Regions from separate parts of the Agrobacterium burrii genome, predicted to be linked through region 1. Evidence: riboswitches for the same ligand, from Rfam matches in the RefSeq annotation. Region 1 holds a riboswitch; each other region holds the start of a gene.
What was found. A riboswitch is a leader RNA that binds a small molecule or an ion and turns the genes downstream of it on or off. The one in region 1 is predicted to bind cobalamin.
Positions count from the first base shown of each region.

Region 2: another riboswitch for cobalamin. It lies ahead of JZX89_RS02585 (acyl-CoA thioesterase); the one in region 1 lies ahead of nrdH (glutaredoxin-like protein NrdH).
Region 3: another riboswitch for cobalamin. It lies ahead of JZX89_RS06200 (ABC transporter substrate-binding protein); the one in region 1 lies ahead of nrdH (glutaredoxin-like protein NrdH).

Region 1 covers NZ_JAFLNA010000005.1:5,377-9,509, reverse strand. The annotation lists gene nrdE (class 1b ribonucleoside-diphosphate reductase subunit alpha) at 1-894, opposite strand, end outside; gene nrdI (class Ib ribonucleoside-diphosphate reductase assembly flavoprotein NrdI) at 882-1,280, opposite strand; gene nrdH (glutaredoxin-like protein NrdH) at 1,293-1,514, opposite strand; cobalamin riboswitch at 1,774-1,997, opposite strand; gene JZX89_RS10860 (nucleoside triphosphate hydrolase) at 2,131-2,760, opposite strand; gene JZX89_RS10855 (ATP-binding cassette domain-containing protein) at 2,757-3,539, opposite strand; gene JZX89_RS10850 (ABC transporter permease) at 3,539-4,133, opposite strand, start outside.
Region 2 covers NZ_JAFLNA010000001.1:497,396-501,528, reverse strand. The annotation lists gene JZX89_RS02595 (methionine synthase) at 1-176, opposite strand, end outside; gene JZX89_RS02590 (DUF1852 domain-containing protein) at 204-1,187, opposite strand; cobalamin riboswitch at 1,542-1,748, shown strand; gene JZX89_RS02585 (acyl-CoA thioesterase) at 1,847-2,683, shown strand; gene JZX89_RS02580 (LysR family transcriptional regulator) at 2,686-3,567, shown strand; gene JZX89_RS02575 (HlyD family type I secretion periplasmic adaptor subunit) at 3,649-4,133, opposite strand, start outside.
Region 3 covers NZ_JAFLNA010000002.1:577,615-581,747, reverse strand. The annotation lists gene JZX89_RS06205 (FecCD family ABC transporter permease) at 1-776, opposite strand, end outside; gene JZX89_RS06200 (ABC transporter substrate-binding protein) at 773-1,804, opposite strand; cobalamin riboswitch at 1,965-2,200, opposite strand; gene JZX89_RS06195 (GNAT family N-acetyltransferase) at 2,240-3,118, opposite strand; gene argE (acetylornithine deacetylase) at 3,347-4,133, shown strand, end outside.

The DNA.
Region 1 (4,133 bases):
GATACGGATTTTTTCGTCGGCGTTTTCGCGCTTGGTATCGAGGAAACGCATGATATCCGGGTGGTGGGCATGCAGATAGACCGCGCCCGCACCCTGACGCGCACCAAGCTGGTTGGCATAGGAAAAGCTGTCTTCCAATAGCTTCATGACGGGAATGACGCCGGAAGACTGGTTTTCGATCTGCTTGATCGGCGCTCCGAACTCGCGAATATTGGTCAGGGACAGCGCCACGCCGCCACCGCGCTTGGAAAGCTGCAGGGCCGAATTGATGGAGCGGCCGATGCTTTCCATATTGTCTTCCACGCGCAGCAGAAAACACGAAACCAGTTCGCCACGGCTTTTTTTGCCGGCGTTCAGGAAAGTGGGGGTCGCCGGCTGGAAGCGGCCGGAAATGATCTCGTCCATCAGATCGCGGGCAAGCTGTTCGTCGCCGCGCGCCAGAGCCAGCGCCACCATGCAGACGCGGTCCTCGTAGCGCTCTAGATAACGCTTTCCGTCGAAGGTCTTGAGCGTATAGGAGGTGTAATATTTGAACGCCCCGAGAAAAGTCGGAAAGCGGAATTTCCGGGTATAGGCCTCGTCGTATAGATCGCGGACGAAATTGAAGGAATACTGATCCAGCACCTCCTGTTCGTAATATCCCTCCGTCACCAGATAATCGATCTTTTCCCGTAGGTTATGAAAGAAGACGGTATTCTGGTTGACGTGCTGGAGGAAGTATTGTTTGGCCGCAAGGCGATCCTTGTCGAGCTGGATCTTTCCGTTCTCGTCATAGAGGTTCAGCATCGCGTTCAGCGCGTGGTAGTCCAGGCCCGCATCCAGCGGTTTCTGGGTTATGGCTGCCGGCTGTTTGGCGTCCTTGTTGAGCGCGGCGCTCGAGGTCAGCGTGTCCAAAATCGTTCCAATCCATGTTTGACGTTGGCGACATCTTCCTCCGTGCCGAGAAGCTCGAAACGGTAGAGAAACGGCACGGCGCATTTGCGCGCGACGATATCTCCGGCGGATGCGAAGGCTGCGCCAAAATTCGTATTTCCCGCCGCGATGACGCCGCGAATGAGATTTCGGTTGGAGGGCTCGTTCAAAAACCGGATGACCGGCTTCGGCACGGCCCCTTTGGTGCCGCCGCCCCCATAGGTGGGGGTGACCAGCACATATGGCTCAGACACATGAGGCACGTCCTCCTCGGCGCCGAGCGGCAGGCGAAACAATCGCCGCCCCAGTTTCAGAAGGAAACGATGCGTGTTTTCAGAGCGGCTGGAATAATAAACGATCAGCCCCATCACGCTGCCGCCTTAGCTGATCGCGCCGATCATATCCGGCCGGAAACCCGCCCAATGGCGTTCGCCGGCGACGACCACGGGAACCTGCATGTAACCGAGACCCCGGACATGATCGAGCGCATCCGCATCTTCGGAAATATCGACGATTTCATAGGGGACGCCGATGCGGTCCAGCGCACGATAGGTGGCGGTGCATTGGACGCAGGCGGGCTTGCTGTAAACGGTGACGGTCATAATTTCCTCTTTCGAAGCCGCTTTCACGCACGGCTCAACATTGCCGATTGCAGTCGCAATCGGCTGGCGACGGGTCTGTCATTCAGGTGAGGCGAACGGCCTGTAACTCAGCCGCAAAAAATCACTCTCTACGCCGACGAGCGCAGGAATTCAAAAAAATGCACTGGCATGACTTCACCCCGAAGCTTGTTCTGGAGGGGGCAGAAAAGGGCGAACGCAATTCATTTGCGCCATACCTTCCTTCCGGACACCCCGCCCGTGGACGTTTGCGCTCAAGGCAGGTCTCCTGACTTGCGGGTCACAACATCTATCCCGGCCTTCCCGGAGTTTTTGACTCCAGTGGCTCAAATCGGAACGATGCTCACCGCTTACAGTTGCGGGGGCAGTTTCGGCATTGCTCCACCATGATGGCGTTGCGCACCGAATTCCCGTCTTAGCTCCCAATCCTTGCGAATCGGAAGAACCTTGAACACCACATATAGTATATGAGGAAATTTTTGCGTCAATGAATAGACACACAAAAGCCCCACCCTGTGGATCAAAAAGATTCAACACATGGTCAACAAAGGCTTAACGGCAAATGCGCCTTGCCGCTGAAGGACGGAAAAGCGTTAATCTATTCCCAGATATCGATGTGAATATCAGCGGGGCGGGTGTTCTCGATCACCCTTTTGCCGTTCGGAAGATCGTTTTCAAACAGTTTGGCGTGGATCGCAGCCGCATCGAGACCGTAACCCTGCCATCTCTTCCGCAGCCTCTCTTCAAGGACTGCGACAGACGGCCCGACGAAAATGGTGAGGTCGAAGCTCTCGGAAAGCCTCGTCCACGGCGCCTCGTTCAGTAGCAGATAATTGCCTTCAGCCAGGATGAAGCGTGTCTCAGGTACGATAGCGCGGGCGGACGCAATGGCGATTTCCCGGGAGCGGTCAAAAACCGGAACAAGCACCTCCTGCCCGCCCTTGCGGACGGCGGAGACGATATCGAGGAAGCCACGCACATCGAAGGTTTCGGGCGCGCCCTTGCGCGACAGCAGCCCTCGCTCTTCAAGGATGCCGTTGTCCATATGGAAGCCATCCATGGGCAGCACGGCGGCCGTTTCGCCCCGCGCCAGCAAAGCATCACAAAGCGCATCCGCCAGCGTGGATTTGCCGGCCCCAGGGGGACCGGCAATGGCAATGATAAAACGGAATTTACCGTCTGCCCGCCGAAGAACGTCTTCGGCGATCGTCTCAAGCTTCAGCGTCATGCGGCAAGCGTTTCCTTCGGCGCTTCCTTTGCACCGGTCATGAAAGCGACGGCGTCGGACATGGAATAGTCCTTCGGATTGATGACGCACAGGCGCTTGCCCAGCCGGTGAATGTGGATGCGGTCCGCAACCTCGAACACATGCGGCATGTTGTGTGAGATAAGCACGATCGGCATCCCTCGCGAGCGCACATCGAGAATGAGTTCAAGAACGCGGCGGCTCTCCTTGACACCAAGTGCGGCCGTTGGTTCGTCGAGGATGACGACCTTGGAGCCGAAGGCCGCAGCACGTGCCACCGCCACACCCTGGCGCTGGCCACCGGAGAGGGTTTCCACGGCCTGATTGATGTTCTGGATGGTCATCAGGCCGAGTTCCGACAGTTTATCGCGGGCGAACTTCTCCATGGCCGGACGGTCCAGCGCCCGGAACAGGCTGCCCTGAATGCCGGGTTTGCGAAGTTCCCGGCCGAGAAACATATTGTCGGCTATGGAAAGCGCCGGCGACAGCGCAAGGTTCTGATAGACGGTTTCGATACCTGCCTTGCGCGCCTCGATCGGTGAGCGGAACTGCACGGTCTGGCCTTCAAGCTTTATCTCTCCCTCATCGGGCGTTACCGCACCGGAGATAGCCTTGATGAGAGAGGATTTGCCGGCGCCATTGTCACCGATCACGGCCAGAATTTCACCCGGATAGAGGTCGAAATCGGCACGGTCGAGCGCGGTCACACGACCATAGCGTTTGACGAGATTGCGTGCTGTGAGAATGGGTTCTTTTGTCATCAGCCTGCTACCTTTCTGATCCACTGGTCGATTGCGACAGCCATGATGATGAGGACGCCGATCAACAGATAGGTCCATTGTGGGTCGGTTCCGATGAGCCTGAGGCCGAGCGAAAAGACACCGACGATCAAGGCGCCAAAGATCATGCCCATGATGGAGCCGCGTCCGCCGAATAGCGATAGGCCGCCAATGACCACAGCCGTGATGGATTCGATATTGGCAAATTGACCGGCGGTCGGCGAAACCGAACCGATGCGGCCGATCAGCGCCCAGCCCGCGAAGGCACAGATGAGGCCGGACAGCGTGTAGACGGTCGTCAGCATGCGCTTGACGTTAACGCCGGCCAGTTCGGCGGCATCCGGGTCATCGCCCACCGCATAAAGATGGCGGCCCCAGGCGGTGCGGTTGAGCACATACCAGAGCAGAGCAACGAGCAGAACCATGGCGATGACGCCATAGGTGAAAACGGCGCTGCCGATACGGAGATTATAGCCGAAGAATTGCAGGATAGGTGCCTGCTGGGCGATATCCTGCGCGCGGATCGTTTCGTTTGCGGAATAGAGGAAATTCGTCGCCAGCACGATCTGCCACATA
Region 2 (4,133 bases), on a different contig from region 1:
ACGATATCGATGCCTGCCTGTTGCTGATCATCCAGGGACAAGCGCAGGGCATCCTGCTTGCCCTCGGTCAGTTCCTCATCCTGCAATTTCCAGGGCGACCAGAGTTTCTCAGGCTGCGCAAGCCACGAGGGTTTCGGCAAGCTGCCGGCGGTTGACGTGGGCAACAGTCTGTTCATGATGTGCGACCTTATGTGTTTTGGTTGTCAAAGGGCGTGATTGGCAGACCACCGCTCGAGAACGGTCCTGTAAGGTTTGATAAAGTGCTCCTCAGCAAACCGTCCCTGCTCTACAGCCAGCCGGCTGCGCTCTTCACGGTCATAGACAATCCGGGTAAGCGAATAATCCTGATGTTTCAGATTGGGCTGATAACAGGCCCCTGCTGCGGAATTGGCGTTGTAAATCTCAGGCCGGTAGATCTTCTGAAAAGTTTCCATCGTGCTGATGGTGCTGATGAGCTCCAGATTGGTATAATCGTCGAGCAAATCGCCGAGAAAATAGAAGGCAAAAGGCGCGACGCTGTTCGGCGGCATGAAAAAGCGCACCTGCAAACCCATTTTTTGGAAGTAATGGTCGGTCGAAGACAATTCGTTCTGCTGGTATTCGACACCCAATACGGGATGCTGATTTCCCGTCCGATGATATGTTTTGCTGCTTGAGGCACTCAGGCAAATGACTGGCGTCTTTTGAAAATGCTCTCTGTAAGCCTGTGAGTTCAGGAAACATTTGAACAGGTTTCCATGCAGGTCGCCAAAATCCTCTGGCATGCCGAATGACGGGCGATCCTTGTTGTAAGCCGGCAGCACGACGCTGAAGTCATAATCCCGGACGTAAGAGGAAAAGTTATTTCCAACGATGCCTTCGATGCGCTCGCCCGTCTTTTGATCAACAATATTCGTTTTCAGGATTTCAATCAGGGGAAAGGCATCATCATTGCTTTCAGCATCAACTCGCATCTCAACTGAAATTATCTCAAGTTCGACGCAGTAGCGATCGCCTTTCGGATTATCCCAATGCGCCAGCGCGTTGAAGCGATTGTCAATCATCTTCAGGGCGTTGCGGAGGTTTTCCTGGCGGTTCTCGCCCCTGGCCAAGTTGGCAAAATTCGTCGTGACACGCGTATTTTCTGACGGGCGATAATCCTCATCAAAAGAAATACTCTTTATATTGAAACCGAAAGTCTTAATCATCGCGATAGGACGCCCAAAATCCCGAGATACATCCTGACGTTATTGACGTAAATTTCAGGACGCACCGGATGTTATTTTCCATTGTCTCAGTGGACAATTTTTAAACTGTCCCGACCCGAGAGCGGTGCGCGTTTTGTGCCTGAGAGGCCGATTGAATAAAAATGGTATTATCTCACGGAAGTATGAGCCCTGCTCATGATTTGGGTATGAGAGGCGATCCGCCAGAGAATTTGGGAGGCCTTTGTCCTCCGAACCTCATGGTGATGGGCCGAATGTTCCATATCTCGGTCGACGCGATAACCGTCACCTCCCCAAAACCGATGACGAATGCCTTGACCCCTTCAACGACATACGACATTGGTTCGTCATCGTGGTTCTGCGGGCGAAAGTCCGGAGCTAAGAGGGAATTCGGTCGGGGCTTTACTGCCTTAAAGCCGAAGCTGCCCCCGCAACTGTAAGCGGCGAGCGAAAGTCCATCCATGTCACTGAGGCAAGCCTCGGGAAGACGGACCAGAGCGACGACCCGTAAGCCAGGAGACCTGCCGCGATAGATAACGTCCACGGGCGGGGTGTCCCGGAGTGCCGCTTTCGCGATCGCATTCCCGTGCCATCGTCTCTGCGTCATGCCACTACCCTGCCGCAACCTGATGGCAGGGCCGATGACAGAAACCGCGACGATGGAAAAGCCTGCTCAGCGCGGCTCGATAACCAGTCTCATTGATATCGTTTTTCCCGGAGATACCAACCATCACGGCACCCTCTTTGGGGGAACCGGACTTGCTCTGATGGATCGCGTTGCCTTCATCGCGGCGACCCGGTTCGGGCGGGTGCCGTTCGTGACCGCCTCTTGCGAGCGCATCAATTTCAGGCAGCCGGCACGCATCGGGCACATCGTCGAATTCACGGCCAGACCGGTCAAAGCCGGTCGACGTTCCCTGACGGTCGACGTCGAGATGGTGGCGGAGACCATCGTCGGCCATCAGCGGCACATCTGTACGCGAGGCACCTTCCATATGGTCGCCATTCCGGAGGGCGAGAACGCCGCGAGCTATGCTTTGCCTGCACTCGTTCCCGTGGAAGCGCCGGATCTCACGGATATCGTCGCCATGGTCGAGATCGTGTTTCCGGATCAGGCCAACAGCGCTGGCCGGATGTTCGGGGGCGAAGCGATCGCCTACATGACCAAAGCCGCATTCGTTGCAGCGTCGCGTTACTCCGGCAAGCTGGTGGTGCTGGCCTCATCCGAGCGCATCGACTTCGCAAGGGCCGTCGAGATCGGTGAGATCGTCGAGGCGGAGGCACGCGTCGAGCGCGTTGGCCGCAGTTCTATGTCCATCGAGACGAAACTCTGGTCCGAAAACCTGCTGACTGGCGAGAGGCATATTACGGCCACCGGACATTTCACCATGGTCGCAGTCGACACCGACCACCGGCCGGTTCCTGCCCACGATAGCGCCTCTACAGACGTTACTCCTCGTCACCATGGGCGGGCATAACCATGCTGGACAGGCAACATCTATCGATCCTGCGGGAAGTCGACAGCCTGGGCAGCCTGACGGCGGCGGCGGAGCGGCTGAATGTCTCCCAGTCCGCTCTCAGCCATACGATCCGCAAGCTCGAGGAGCGCTATGGCGTGGCGATGTGGGAGAAAGACGGTCGTAACCTCCGCCTCACCGAGGCCGGTCGCTATATCGTAACGCTGGCGCAGCGCGTTCTGCCCCAGATCGAAAGGGCTGAAAATGTCCTGTCGGATTATCGCCACGGCCAGCGAGGCTCGCTTAGGATCGGCATGGAATGCCATCCTTGCCATCAGTGGCTTATGGGCGTCACAAAGCCATATCTCATGGAATGGCCGGATGTGGGCCTGGAACTGAAGACATCATTCGCTTTCGGCGGCGTGGCGGCCCTCACAGGATATGAAATCGACATCCTGATCACGCCGGACCCGATCGAGACGCTTGGCATCCATTATTTGCCGGTATTCGACTACGAGTTGGTACTTGCCGTGCCGGCTGATCATCCACTGGCGCAAAAACGCCATGCAGAACCTGTGGACCTGCTGAATGAGACACTATTCACCTATCCGGTACCGCCGGAGCGGCTGGACATATTTATCCAGTTTCTGGTGCCCGCCAACTGTCGGCCGCGTCATCACCGGAATGTCGAGACGACTGAAATGATGCTTCAACTCGTCGCGGCGGGCCGCGGGGTCAGCGCCATTCCCGACTGGCTTGTACGTCGGGAAGCGGCAGCGCTCGGTGTCCGCCCCGTCCGCATTGGTCCGGACGGCGTACAGAAAAGCATCCATCTCGGATTAAGAGATGGCGACGACGATGTGGATTTCATCGCCGGGTTTGTTGAGACGTCGCACCGAAGATGAACGTCAGGATCCGGGGGTAAGTGCCGCTACATGACTCTTACCCTCGGCCGATATTCCGGCGCGATATGGCCCCCTAACGCTTCACTCTTCCCGGAAGGCCCTCATGATCTGGTCGGTCAGCGGCTTGCTGAGGTAGGAGATCATGGTTCGCTCGTCGGTCTCGATATAGACCTCAACCGGCATTCCCGGCTGTAGCTTGGCGGCTAATGTCCCGAGCGCATCGGGTGAGAAGGAAAGCGTCGTTTTATAGAATGGCAGCCCGGTCGCCTTGTCTACCGAGGTAGCAGCAGAGACCATATCGACCTTGCCTTTCACCTCAGGCGTCGTCTGCTGGTTGAAGGCAATGAAGCGCATGCGCGCAGGCTGGTGAACATTGATCCGGTCGACATCGGTCGGGGCAATTTTTACATCGACGCGCAAATCTCCCGCTTTCGGGACAAGTGACATGATGGCTGCTCCGGAGCCGATGACACCACCAACCGTATGGGCCTGAAGATCGTAGATATAACCGGATTCAGGCGCACGCACGGTGGTGCGGTCGAGCCGGTGGGACACCGCGATGGCCC
Region 3 (4,133 bases), on a different contig from region 1:
ACCGCCGTCATGATCGCCGAAACCGAAATGAGCACCGCATAGGTCCGGCGCACCGGAATGCCAAGCGAGGCGGCTGCCTGACCGCCGAAGGCAAAGGCATCCAGCGCGCGGGAATACCAGAGGCACACCGCAAGACCGGCAATACAGACCGGCAGAGCCAGCCAGACATCCGGCCAGCGCACACCGGAAAGATTGCCCAGAAGCCAGAACATGATACCGCGCGCCTGCTCGGCATTGGCGGATTTGGTGACGATGAACGAGGTCATGGCATTGAATAACTGTGAACCGGCCACCCCCGCCAGAATGATGGCGCTGTTGCCGTGTCCCGCCCGCACCGCCAGCAGGCTGACCAGCGAGAACGCCACGAAAGCTCCGATCAGCGCGCCAGCCGGCATGGTCAGGAACCCTGCGCCAAAACCCAAGAGCGCCACGGCCACCGCGCCGGTGGAAGCGCCTGCGGAAATGCCGAGAATATAGGGATCGGCAAGCGGGTTGCGCAGAAGCGATTGCAGCACTGCACCGGCAAGCGCCAGCGAAGCACCGCAACAGGCGGCAACAACGGCGCGGCTGAGACGGTAACTCCAGACGATGCCTTCATCCAGCGGCTCCAGCGGGTAACCCGCATGGAAGACGCGGTTGGCAATGGTTTTCGCCACCACATCGAACGGAATGGCGGTCTCGCCGATCGCCGCTCCGGCCATCAGCGCGACGAGCAGCAGGGCGAGTGCGGCAAAAGCCAGCCCCGCCCTGCCGAGATTGACGGAAAGACCGTTCACTTGGCGAGGCCGGCAGCCGAGATCGCTTCGGCCAGCGTTTCAATGCCTTCGATCGTGCGGATGGTCGGGTTCATCGCCTGCGCATCCATGTCAAAGACATGACCTTGCGTGACGGCGGGCATGATGCTGGCCACGGGATCGGTTGCGAGGAACTTGTGCTTGACCGCCACGTCATCGGCGGGGAAACGACGACGGTCCATCTTGCCGGCGACGATGACAGACGGGTTGGCCTTGGCGATGGTTTCCCAGCCGACGGTCGGCCATTCCTCATCGCTTTCGATGATATTGGTCAGCCCGAGTGCCGACATGATGTAACCAGGCGCGCCATGGCGGCCCGCTACATAAGGGTCGATATCCAGTTCGGCGCTGGAGAACCAGAAGACGGCCGAAAGCTTGCCATTCGCCGAGGCGATCTTGGCGCGGGCGGCTTCCTCGCGCTTCTTCAGGTCGGCAACGACCTCTTCACCGCGATCCTGCACGTTGAAGATCTTGGCGAGATCGCGGACTTCCTGATAGATCAGATCCATGGTGAAACCGGTCTTGCGCACGCCGTCACCGCCGCCGGAATTGTCCTTGCCGACGCAATCGGCAGGCGAGGTATAGACGGGAATACCCAGCTCGGCAAATTGCGCCGGCGTACCGACAACACCTTCCGGGCCGATCTGCCACTGGAACTGCGTCGTCACCAGATCCGGCCTCTTGCCGACGACGGCCTCGAAACTCGGATCATTGTCGGCCAGCCGCTCCACCCTGGCATTGGCTTCCTCGTAACCCTTCAGAACCGGGCCGATCCACAGCGCGGTGCCTACCACCCTGTCGGCAACGCCGAGAAGATAGAGCACTTCGGTCGTGCTCTGGCCGACGGATACGGTGCGGGCGGGCGCCTGTTTGAAGGTGATGTCCTGACCGCAGCTGTTGATCGTCAGGGGATAGACCGTTTGCGCAGCATGGGCGGAAGCGACAGGCAAAGCCGCAAGCGCAGCGGCCAGAAAGCCGGCATAGGCCGGCAGGCGTCCAGAAATAAACATGTGTTCTCCAGTCGAAATTAAATCGCTTGTTCCAGAGCAGCAGGCGTTAGAACGCGCAGCAACAGCGGAACGTCTTGTACGGAGAACAACGACGGGACGCAAACCAAATGTTATGAAATAACATTACAATTTCCTCCTCCGGGCTTCCCCGCCCGTAACGATGGTTCATATTTTGACGGCAGGTCTCCTGGCTCACGAATTTACGCCGCTCATCTGCCTTCCCGCATTCCACAGAATGCAGTGGCATGACGCCTTTGAAGCGTCACGAGGATGAACGGCAATCCGCTTACAGTTGCGGGGGCAGCCACGGCATTGGGCGATCATCATCACCCGCACCATGTTCCCTATTAATCCCTTCGCCTTTCGGCTGCAGGAACCGTCGCTTTCTCACATACGGCGCAAGAAGCGGGGCGTCAATTGCGATAGTGCCGCAGCTCAGCACAAAGACGGGCCTGCCAACGCGAAAATTTGTCCCGCACCAAAACCGGCCGGTTGCGGCGCGTTTTTCGACATGGTGGTGAGTGTTTCGATCTCCACCAGCCCGGATTGCGCCAGAAAATCGGTGAGAAGACCGCTGTCGCGCACGGCGTCGAGCCGGACAAGTTGCCCCTCCAGATCGGCAAAATGCCGCCTGACCAGCGCGATCGCATCCGCCTCGTCACCCGCAACGACCGGGCCGACAATATGGCCCCGCCCCGCCGCCCGGCGCAGTGCAAAGGCGACAAGACGGTCCGCCTCGAACAGGCCGTAACCGGCATTCTCCCGCAGCAGACGTTGCAGGACGCCCCGGCGCGAAACGCCGAAAGCTGCCTGATCCAGATCCTCCACGGCAGAAAGTTGATCTTCCGAAAGCGGCTCGATCCGCTGTTTTCTGCCGAGCTGCGGCGTCTCGATAGCGCAATGCGCCTTGCCCCGCAGGAGATGCACCTTTTCCGTATCTCCGGCAAAACCCAGCGAGGAAAAAAGTCGCCGCGACACCTCCGTTGCATTCAACCGCAAGGCGGCGGCAGGATATTTTGCCGAAAGCTGCCGCACAAGCCAGGGTGCGACGCCCCGACCCTGCAGGCGGGGAGAAACGATGACCATGCCAAGCGTCGCGAAATTCGGATCATAGGGAAAAAGCATGGCGGTTGCGACGACGCGGTCGATCTCATCCAGTGCGGCAAGGCCGACGCCGCATTGCCTCAGGAAACACCATTCATTGGCGTGATAACGCCATCCGACAGCCATGGACAAGGCATGCAGATGATCGGCCTCCACATCGGCGATATCCACGGTCCGCAATTCGAAACTATCGACTTTGAGCAGCTCCATAGCAAACGGCTCTCATTCCCTCCGGCGCGGAACCTTGGGGTCCCGGCAGCCCAGCCCATGACATCCGAAGATAACCAGCCTCGCCAGCACGAATTTTCTGAAAGCACTGGAAGGACACAACAATCTACCGAAATCGTCGGCATTTCAGCAGATAAACGCCGTCGGCCACTCTAAGCTTCTGCGATGAATAATCCGGCCAGCATAAACGGCCGGCCAGTGGGGAAGACCATGAACGCAATCGAAATCCTTGAGCGTCTCGTCGCCTTCCCGTCCATCGTCGGAACCGCCAATGGCGATATTGCCGGATGGATTGCGGATTATCTGGAAAGCCACGGCGCGAAAGTCTCGCTATTGCCGGGACCGGAGGGCGACCGCGCCAATCTCTTCGCCACTTTTGGTCCAGCCGATCGCGCCGGTTATATCCTCTCCGGCCACATGGATGTGGTGCCGGCCGGTGAACCGGAATGGACCTCCGATCCGTTTACGCTCAGAACCGAAGGCGACCGGCTATACGGACGCGGCACCACAGACATGAAAGGTTTTCTCGCCACGGTTCTCGCCGCAGCACCGGCATTTTCGCGCATGTCGCTGAAACGACCGATACATATCGCCTTTTCCTATGACGAAGAAGCGGGCTGTCGCGGCGTTCCCCATCTCATCGCCAGATTGCCGGAGTTGTGCGCCCCGCCGGCAGGCGCGATCATCGGCGAGCCAAGCAATATGCGCGCCGTTCGCGCCCACAAGGGCAAGGCCGCAGCGCGCATCACGCTGCGTGGTCGGTCAGGCCACTCGTCGCGTCCAGATCAGGGGGTGAACGCCATTCACCTGATGACAGGCATCATGGCGAAAGCAGTCGACACCGCCGATGTGCTGACGCGGGGACCGTTCGAAGCGACCTTCGAACCGCCCTACTCCTCCTTGCAGATTGGCACGGTCAAAGGCGGGCAGGCAATCAACATCATCCCCGATCATTGCGCCATAGAACTGGAAGCGCGGGCAATTTCGAGCGTCTCCC